DNA from 2 places in the Thiomonas sp. UBA7699 genome. Region 1 is predicted to be linked to the other one. Evidence: predicted binding sites of a transcription regulator. Region 1 holds the regulator's gene; the other holds the start of a gene.
The links. The regulator sigma-54, encoded in region 1, starts transcription at its own class of promoters, with help from an activator protein. The targets are predictions, from matches to a motif close to TGGCANGNAANCTGCTTT.
Positions count from the first base shown of each region.

Region 2: a site for sigma-54 is predicted at 2,809-2,826, ahead of glnA (type I glutamate--ammonia ligase). Genes of this name have one in related genera too.

Region 1 is NZ_DLGH01000015.1:18,173-23,110, forward strand. Features, by position in the region: gene B3H47_RS05545 (CHAD domain-containing protein) at 1-85, shown strand, start outside; gene B3H47_RS05550 (hypothetical protein) at 71-880, opposite strand; gene B3H47_RS05555 (RNA polymerase factor sigma-54) at 1,001-2,521, opposite strand; gene lptB (LPS export ABC transporter ATP-binding protein) at 2,528-3,301, opposite strand; gene lptA (lipopolysaccharide transport periplasmic protein LptA) at 3,379-4,014, opposite strand; gene B3H47_RS05570 (thiol:disulfide interchange protein DsbA/DsbL) at 4,137-4,802, opposite strand; gene B3H47_RS05575 (SPOR domain-containing protein) at 4,838-4,938, opposite strand, start outside.
Region 2 is NZ_DLGH01000002.1:16,977-21,914, forward strand. Features, by position in the region: gene glnL (nitrogen regulation protein NR(II)) at 1-582, opposite strand, end outside; gene B3H47_RS00945 (hypothetical protein) at 579-1,157, opposite strand; gene glnA (type I glutamate--ammonia ligase) at 1,290-2,705, opposite strand; gene B3H47_RS00955 (competence/damage-inducible protein A) at 2,942-3,712, opposite strand; gene B3H47_RS00960 (class I adenylate-forming enzyme family protein) at 3,876-4,938, shown strand, end outside.

The sequences.
Region 1 (4,938 bases):
GGCCATGGACGATGCCTTCAAGCAGGCCCGCACCGGTTTGCAGCGCGCGCTCCAAGCCGCCCGCGGGAAATCAGGAGGGGGTTGAACTTGGGGCTGAACTTGCCTGCAACTGGTCCCGCCGTGTCGCAGTGAGGTAAATCACCAGGGCCAGAATCGTGACCAGGAACAGAGCGCTAGTGCCCATGGTTCCCAGACCGAGCCCTCCTTCGGCACCGGGTTTGGACAACCAGTCGCCCAAGGTCGCACCCAGCGGGCGGGTGAGGATGTAAGCGATCCAGAACGTGGTCACGGCACTGGCCTTGAAGAGGTAGTAGGCCGCTGCCGTCAGCGCAATGGCGCCGCCAAACAGCAAGGCCGACAAGGCATAGCCGAGTTGCAGCCGCTCGGCGGCCAGATCGCCTCCTGCAGTACCCAGCGCAAAGGTGAACAGAATCGTCGCCCAGTAAAACCCTTCTCGTTTTGGCGTGGCAATGCTGTGGATGGACAGGTCACGCTCGCGGCCCCACCAGATCGCAAACGTCGCCAGCAAGGCCACCGCAAACAGGGCGGTGCTCACCGGCAGCGGCACGCCCAACTGATCGGTCAGATTGTCGGTCAGCAAGGTGCCCACCACGCTGATGAGAGTCACCGTCAACCAGTAAAGCCAGGGAACGTAACGGCTGGCGCGCATCTGCGCCGCCAGCACACCGATGAACAAGAGGGTCATCACCGCGCTGGTGGCGACCAGGCCCAGATGCAGATCCACCGCCAGATAGTCTGCGGCGGTTTCGCCCACCGTGGTGGCCATGATTTTGATCAGCCAGAAGTAAAGCGTGATGACGACCGGAACCTTGACCGCCAGCGCCCAACCGGGCTGCGCGGCTTTTACTGCGTTTTGCATGATGAACTCCCTGAATACCGTTTGCGTTGTTGTGGCGTCGCGTGCGGCGCGACCCCGGCATTCTGGAGAGGACGACTTAGCGCAAGGTGAGCGACTGGCTCCGCTTGCGGCTGCGGGCCCTCAACTGCTCTTGCGCAGATTGGCCGGGGCGATGCGCAGCGCTTCGCGGTATTTGGCCACGGTGCGCCGCGCCACCTGCACGCCTTGCTGCGTGAGGCGCTCGGCGAGTTCGCTGTCCGACAGGGGTTTGGCGCTGTCTTCTTCAGCCACCAGGCGGCGGATGAGTTCGCGTACCGCGGTGGATGAGGTGTTGCCCCCTGCCTCGGTGCTCAGGCCAGAGCCGAAAAAATACTTCAGCTCGACAGTGCCGAAGGGCGTGAGCATGAACTTCTGCGTGGTCACGCGCGAAATGGTCGATTCGTGCAGGCCGAGTTCGTCGGCAATTTCGCGCAGCACCATGGGCCGCATCGCCACGGGGCCGAAATCGAAAAAACGCTGCTGGCGCTCGACGATGGTCTGCGACACGCGTTGAATGGTCTCAAAACGCTGCTGCACGTTTTTCACGAACCAGCGCGCCTCCTGAAGCTGTCCCTGCATGGCGCCGCCGCTGTCGCGGGCGCGGCGCATGGCGTCGGCATAGATCTGGTTCACGCGCAGCCGGGGCATGACCTCGGGGTTGAGCTGCGCCACCCAGCCTTGCGGGGTCTTGCGGGCGATGACATCGGGGGTCACGGCCTGCGCGGCATCGCGGCGGAAGGCGCTGCCCGGATGGGGGTCGAGTTGGGCGATGCGTTGCTGCGCCAGGCGCAGCGCGGCTTCATCGGCTTCGAGCTGGCGTTCGAGCTTGCGCCAGTCGCGCTTGGCCAGCAGATCGAGATGGCCGCCGCGGCAAATCTGCAGGGCGAGTTCGCGCACGGGACAAGACGCCTGGCGCTGAAGCTGCAGGCAGAGACAGTCGGGCAAATCGTGGGCGGCGACACCGGCCGGGTCGAAGCTCTGAATCAGGCGCATGGCCGTGGTCAGCGCATCGGCCAGGTCTTCGAGCTGCTCGGCGTCTGCCGCGGGGGCGAGGGCCTGCGCCAGTTCCAGCGGGCTGTCGGGCAGATAGCCGTCGTCGTCGAGCGAGTCGATGATGGCTTCGGCAGCCGCGCGGTCGGTGGCGCTCAGCGCAAGCCCGGCCAACTGACCGCGCAGGTGGTCGCGCAGATCGAGGTGTTCGGAGGCAATGTCGAGCGCGCTGAATTCGTCGTCGTCACCCCCGCCCCCGCTGACGGACTGGCCTGAGCTGACCCAGGAGTCGGCGTCGGCATCGGTATCCGCACCGTGATCGGTTTCGCCGCTGCTGGCCGTCCAGTCCTGCGTGTCGAGTTGCAACTCAGCGGCGGGCTCGGCGGCTGCGTCATGCCCTTCGACCGATGCCTGAGACGGGTCGGGCGCCAAAGGCGGTGGCGACTCGGATGTCGGCGCGGCAGCGGGCGCCTCTTGCTCTTCTTCAGGTTCGAGGAAGGGATTGGATTCGAGCAGGCCTTCGATTTCCTGCGTGAGTTCGAGGGTGGAGAGTTGCAGCAGCCGGATGGACTGCTGCAACTGCGGCGTGAGTGCGAGATGCTGGGACAGGCGCAGGTTCAGCGACGGCTTCATCGCGGCTTACATGCGGAAGTTTTCGCCGAGGTACACCTTGCGTACCGCGGGGTTGTCGATGATGGATTGCGGATCGCCCTGCGCCAGCACCTGCCCTTCGCTGATGATGCAGGCCCGGTCGCAGATGCCTAGCGTTTCACGCACATTGTGGTCGGTGATCAGCACGCCGATGCCCTGCTCTTTCAGGAACTGCACGATGCGCTGAATCTCGATGACCGCAATCGGATCGATGCCGGCAAACGGCTCGTCGAGCAGGATGAATCGCGGTTGCGTGGCCAGCGCGCGGGCGATTTCCACCCGCCGCCGCTCGCCGCCCGAAAGCGCGGGGGCGGGGCTGTCGCGCAGATGTTCGACGTGCAGTTCGCGCAGCAGATGATCTTCGCGTTCGCGGATTTCGGCCCTGCCCAGGCGGCGCCCTTGCGCGTCGCGCTGCAACTCCAGCACCGCCCTCACGTTCTCGGCCACCGTCATGCGGCGGAAGATCGACGCCTCCTGCGGCAAATACGACAGCCCCATGCGCGCACGGCGATGCATCGGAGAATCGCTCACGTCCTGGCCGTCGATGTGGATGCGCCCCGCGTCGGGCCGCACCAGGCCGACGATCATGTAGAACGACGTGGTCTTGCCCGCGCCGTTCGGCCCCAGCAGGCCGACCACCTCGCCGCAGCGCACGCTGAAGCTGACGTCGCGCACCACCTGCCGACCGGCATAGCGTTTCTGCAAATGTTGAACGTCGAGCTCCGGGCCGGTGGCCGCGCGGGACGACGGAGTGGAAGGCACGCGCGCGGCTTCCGCCGGGGCGACGGGCTCCAGGCCGCCCCGCACCACGGTCTGTCCAGCGGAATGCGGCTGGACGCTCAAGGCTGTGTCCCCAGCTTCGGGGCGACTTTGAGCGCGGGAGGCGATTTGGGCGCCGTCGGCGCGGACGGGGCGGCGGGCTGCGGCGTCAACATCACCCGCACCCGCCCTCCAGGGTTGGTGGCCGTGGCGCCCTGCGCACCGCCTTCGACGGTGAACACATCGGTGATCTGGTTGTAGGCAATCACATTGCCCTGGCTGCGGTCGGCCAGCTTGCCGTCGATCAGTCGGCTGAGCATGGCCTGGCCACGCAGCGTCACTACATCGGTCTTGCCGTCGTATTCGATGCGCTGCGCGGCGCCGTCCATGGTTTGCGTGGGCTGGCCGGGCGCGGTATCGAGTTGTTGCTGGAAGGTAGCCAACTGGCCCGGCGCGGCGATCGCCGTCGCGTACTGATAGCCGTCCGGCGCCTGGCGCACATCGACCGTGGCGGCGCGCAGCACCAGAGAACCCTTGGTGACGACCACGTTGCCGGTGAACACACTGGTCTGATGCACGTCGTCGTAGCGCATGGCGTCGGCCTCGATGTGAATCGGCTGGTTCCGGTCGGCCTGCGCCGCAAGCACGGGCAGCGCCAAGTTCGGCGCACACAGCAGGGTCAACAACAGGATTCGGGCCACTCGTTTCATCGGCATGGGTTTTGCTTTCGTCGATCCATTCTAGGGCCAGTTCAGGCGATTTCGCAGCAATTTTGCGGGCCTCAAAAAACACTGCCCGCGGTATGCGGGCAGTGTTGAGATGTGGCAAGGCGACGCGCTTACTTCTTTTCCGCCTGCACCTTCTTGATCAGGTAGTCCACGACCTCAAGCACCTTCTTGTTGTTATTGGCTTCAGGCAGCGCCGCAGAAGTGGTGTAGGTGCCCTGAACCGCCATGGTCGGCACCCCGCTGATCTGATAGTCCGTCACCATTTGCGTGGCCTGCCGGACTTGCGCATTCACGCCGAACGAGTTGTAGGCATCCAGGAACGCTTTTTTGGGAATGCCCTGCTGTGCCAGCCAGTTGGCCATCTGATCGGCCGTGCCCAGAGGAATGTGCTGTTTGTGGATGGCATTGAAAATCTTGGCCTGCATCGCATCGTCGAGCTTGCCCAGCGCCTTCAGTGCGTAGTAGAGGTGCTGTTGCGGCACGAACTGGGGAGAAAAAGCGACGGGCACGCGCTCGAGCACCACTCCGGCGGGCAGTTTTTTCTGCCAGGCTTCGAGCAGTGGGTCGAAGTCGGCGCAGTGCGGGCAGTCGTACCAGAAAAACTCGTACACCACGATTTTGTCCGACGGGCTTACCGGCTGCGGCACGGCCAGGCGGTTGTAGGCAAAACCCTCGTTGAACGGGCTGCTCTTGGCGGGCGTCTGCGCCTGCGCGCCCGCAGCAAGAAAGCCCATTGAAAACACCATGAACACCACGGTAAGCCAGCGTTGAAACATGAGTCGTCCTTTGGTTTGAAGATCTGAATAGGGTTTTATGAACCGGTGCGCATCAGGGCGGTTTGAACCCCGTTATCGCCCAGAAGTTTCTGCGTCTGCTCGGCCTGCTGCGCCGAGGTGAATGGCCCCACTCGAA
Region 2 (4,938 bases), on a different contig from region 1:
CAGCAGGCGGTCCACCAGGGTTTGCAGCCGGTCGGCCTCGGCGATGATGACCTGGGTGTACTCCTGCAATTCGGCAGACGGCAACTCGGCGTGCAGCAACTGCGCTGCACCGCGTAGGCCGCCCAGCGGGTTTTTGATCTCGTGCGCCAGATTGCGGATCAGCTCTTTGTTGGCCTGCGCCTGGTTGTGCCACTGCTCCTCGCGCTCCAGCCGAGACTGCTGGCTGATCTCCACCACCTCGGCGAGCAGCAGGCCCTGAGGATGATCGGTGCGCGCCACGATCAGCTGCACTTGCACCGCCTCGCGCAAATCGCGCAGCCGCATCATGCAGTCGAAGCGCTTGCTGCTGAATTCGTTGCTGCGCACCTGGAGCAAAGACTCCTGCCAGAGTGCGGGGCAATCCATCCAGTGGCTCAGGTTTTGCCCGCTCAAAAGACGGCGAGAGACGCCCAGCCCATTTTCCAGCGCCGGATTGGCGTATTCAATCGCGCCTTCGGCATCCACCAGAGCGGCCATCGAGGCCAGCCACTCCAGGCCGGGATACTCGGTCGCGCCCGGCTGGCCGACCGCTGCGGCGTTCATTGCGGATACTTTTGCAACTCGCGCTGCAAGGCGGCAATATTGGCCTGCGTCATGGCGATCTGGTCTTTCATCTGCGCCACGCGCTGGGCGTATTCGCCGCCCTTGACCCCGCCGCCCACCAGCCGTTCGCTGGGCAGGTAATCGGGCTGGCCATTGTTGTAGGCCTTGAGTTGCTGCTCGAGCCGCGCCTGCTGTTGCTGCAATTCCTGCTCCAGAATGCGCCGCGCCTCGAGATCGCGCTCTTTTTGCGTGGAGGGCGCGACCCGCGCGGCCTGGTTGCCGCTCGGCTCTGCATTTTGCGCGCTGGGTTTGCTGCCCGATCCGATGACCTTGGGCGTCATGCCCGGACTGGAGAGGATGCTCACATTGGCGTTGTCGATCAGCTTGCAGTTCTTCGCCTTCACCTCGGAAAGATCGTTGGTGTAGGAGTTGTCCGGGCAGCGGTAAACGCGCTGCGGGTCGGTCTGCGCCACAGCGGCAGAGGCGCTCGCCAGGGACGCGAACAAAGCAAACGCGGCGTAACGAACGCTTGATCGGGCAGTCAATCGGGCAGTCAATTGGGCAAACAAGGTCATGGTGGCGCGCATTCAAAAAATCAACGGTCAGTGTAAGTCTGGCAACGCGCGTGCCGCACACCCGGCCGACAGGACGTGGCGGAATTGCCAAAAAAAAGCGGCCCGAAGGCCGCATTTGAAAACCCTCCCACCTTACAGCGAGTAGTACATATCGAACTCGACCGGGTGCGTGGTCATGCGGAAGCGGGTGACCTCTTCCATCTTCAGCTCGATGTAGGCGCTGATGAAGTCGTCGCTGAACACGCCGCCCTTGGTCAGGAAGGCGCGATCCTTGTCCAGATAGTCCAGTGCCTGGTCGAGGCTGGAGCACACGGTCGGGATCTTGGCCTCTTCTTCCGGCGGCAGGTCGTAGAGGTTCTTGCTCGCGGCTTCGCCCGGGTGGATCTTGTTTTCCACGCCGTCCAGACCGGCCATCATCATGGCAGAGAAGGCCAGATAAGGGTTGGCCGTCGGATCGGGGAAACGCACTTCGATGCGGCGGGCCTTGTCGCTCTGCACGAACGGCACGCGGATCGAAGCCGAACGGTTGCGCGCCGAGTAAGCCAGCATCACCGGGGCCTCGAAGCCGGGCACCAGACGCTTGTAGGAATTGGTGCCAGGATTGGTGATGGCGTTGAGCGCGCGGGCATGTTTGATGATGCCGCCGATGTAATACAGCGCAAAGTCGCTCAGACCGGCGTAGCCATTGCCCGCGAACAGGTTCTTGCCGTCTTTCCAGATGGACTGGTGCACATGCATACCCGAGCCGTTGTCGCCGACGATGGGCTTGGGCATGAAGGTCGCGGTCTTGCCGTAGGCGTGGGCGACGTTTTGGATCACATACTTCATGATCTGCGTCCAGTCGGCACGCTCCACCAGAGTGGAGAATTTGGTGCCGATTTCGCACTGGCCAGCGTTGGCCACTTCGTGGTGATGCACTTCGACCGGCACGCCCATTTGTTCAAGCAGCAGGCACATTTCCGAGCGGATGTCCTGCAGACTGTCAACCGGGGGCACCGGGAAATAGCCGCCCTTCACCGACGGGCGGTGGCCCATATTGCCGCCTTCCATCTTGTCGCCGGTGGCCCAGGCGGCTTCGTTGGAGTCGATCTTGACGAAGCAGCCCGACATGTCCACATTCCAGCGGACCTGGTCGAAAATGAAAAACTCGGGTTCCGGACCGAAATAGGCGGTATCGCCGATACCCGATGCTTTCAGATAAGCCTCAGCCTTCTTGGCGATGGAGCGCGGATCGCGGTCGTAGGGTTTGCCGTCACCGGGTTCGAGCACATCGCAGCTCAGCAGCAGCGTGGTTTCTTCGTAGAACGGGTCGATATTGGCGGTGTTCGGGTCGGGCATGAGCAGCATGTCCGAGGCTTCGATGCCCTTCCAGCCAGCGATGGACGAGCCGTCGAAGGCGTGACCATCGGAGAACTTGCCTTCATCGAAATGCGAGACAGGCACCGTGACGTGCTGCTCTTTGCCGCGGGTGTCGGTGAAACGGAAATCCACGAATTTGACATCGTGCTCTTTCACCAGGCCCATCACGTCGGCGACTGTTTTGCTCATGAAAATCTCCTGTCAGGTTGAAATGCGTTGGGGGTGGTCATCGGCCGTGCTGAAGACGCCACTTGACATCGTTTGCTGCAATGCTCCGCGCAGTGCAGGGAATCTAGCAGAAAGCGTGCCCAGATCGTTTGAAACCCAGCTCCTCCCACCAGGAGAAAAGACGGGGTTTGCAGACGGCGAAAAACGCACCAAAAACGTGCCGAAAACTCTCATGCACTTTTTCGGTGCGATTCAGCTCATTTTGGTGCATCTTCCCAACTGCCTTCCGGGAGGTGGGCTCGCAAATAGTCGAAAGCCTCACTTACGGCCGCCGAGTCGCCCTTCACGCCGAGTTCAATGTGCCGCCCCCAAACCGGGTGATCCACGCTGGGGAGGCTGAAAACCTTGACGCCCGCAAACCGCTGCTCGATGTCTTCCATCAAGGGCGTGAGGTCGGACTCCATTGCGTGGCGCACGATCACGGCCCGTTCAACCTGATGACCCTGGCCGTGCAGATGCGCCAGCGGACCATCCAGCGCCCATTCGAGCATCGGCCACGCCATGACCGGAAAGCCCGGGACGAAGTAGTGCTTCCGGATGGAAAAGCCCGGAATGCGGTTGTAAGGGTTGGGAATGATGGCGCTGCCCTGCGGAAACATGCCCATGTTCAAACGCTGCTGGTTGGCGGGGCTGTCCACATCGCCCAGCCCGGCTTCGATGACCCGCTGCTGAATCAGCGCCTTGGCCTCGGGGTGTAACTCCAGCGGCAGGCCCAGCGCGGCTGCGGCGCTCTGCCGGGTGTGATCGTCTGGCGTGGCGCCGATGCCGCCACAGCTCAGCGCCACATCGCCGCGCCGGAAACTGGCGGCAAATGCCTCGGTCAGCCGGGCGGGATCGTCGCCCAGATAGCTCACCCAATCCAGCCGCATCTCTCGCGCCTTGAGCAGAGCCAGGATCTGAGGGAAATGTTTGTCCTGCCGCTTTCCCGACAGGATTTCGTCGCCGATGATGTAAAGCCCCAGTCCCATGCTTGTGCTCTGAATTGAAAATCCGAGCATAGCGGGACGCCGTCGCTTTCGCGCCACCAAGCCCCCCAAAAAAATCACACTCTGGCGCTTTCCGTGCGATTGCGGGGTGACGCTTCAGCACACTCCGCCTTTATGCTGAGTTACCTCGTTTTAATGGACGCTCATGCTGCTTCACCACACTTTCGAGACCACCGCCGCCGAGTTTTCCGAACATCGCGCCATCGTGCGCGAAGGCGTGACGACCCGCTACGGCGAATTAGCCGACCGGGTAGAGGGCATCGCCGCGGCACTGCGAGCTCATGGGGTGCAGCGCGGTGAGCGGGTGGCGCTGTTTCTCGACAACTGCGTGGAAATGATCGCGGCCATGTACGCCGTGCTCAAGATCGGTGCGGTGTTCATGCCGGTCAACACCCTCACCAAGACCGACAAGCTGGCTTATATCCTCAACGATTCCGAAGCCTGCGCCCTGTTCACCCAGCAGGAACTGGCCGAAACCAGCCGCGCGGCCCTGGCGCTGAACCCCAGCGTGCGTCATTGCTACATGCTCACGGCGTACGCGCAGGGCAAGCCGGACGTCGGCACGCCCGATCCACGCGAATGCGCCTTTCCTGCCGCCCTGCCCGGCGCGGCCTGCTCGCCTACGCAACCCGATCTGATCGATCAGGATCTGGCCGCCATCATCTACACCTCGGGATCCACCGGCGATGCCAAAGGGGTGATGCTCACGCATCTCAACATGCTCACCGCGCTGCGCTCGGTGCGCGGCTACCTCGGGCTGCGGCAGGACGACATCATCGTCTGCGCCCTGCCTCTGGCCTTCGACTATGGGCTGTATCAGGTTCTCATGGCCTTCAGCCTGGGCGCCACCGTGCTGCTGGAGCGCTCGTTCACCTTTCCGGTCAAGGTGCTGGCCAATATGGCGCAGGAGCGGGTGACGGTGTTTCCCGGCGTGCCCACCATGTTCACCCTGCTGACCAACCTCAAGGCGCTGCATGAGTTCGACCTCTCGGCACTGCGGTTGATCACCAACACCGCGGCGGCCTTGCCGCAGACCCAGATCGCGCAGATTCGCGCGCTGTTTCCGCAGGCCACGCTGTTTTCCATGTACGGGCTGACCGAGTGCAAGCGGGTGACCTACCTGCCGCCGGAACAGCTCGATGTGCGCCCCGGCAGCGTCGGGCGCGGCATGCCCAATGAAGAAGTCTGGCTGGCGGACGACGAAGGCC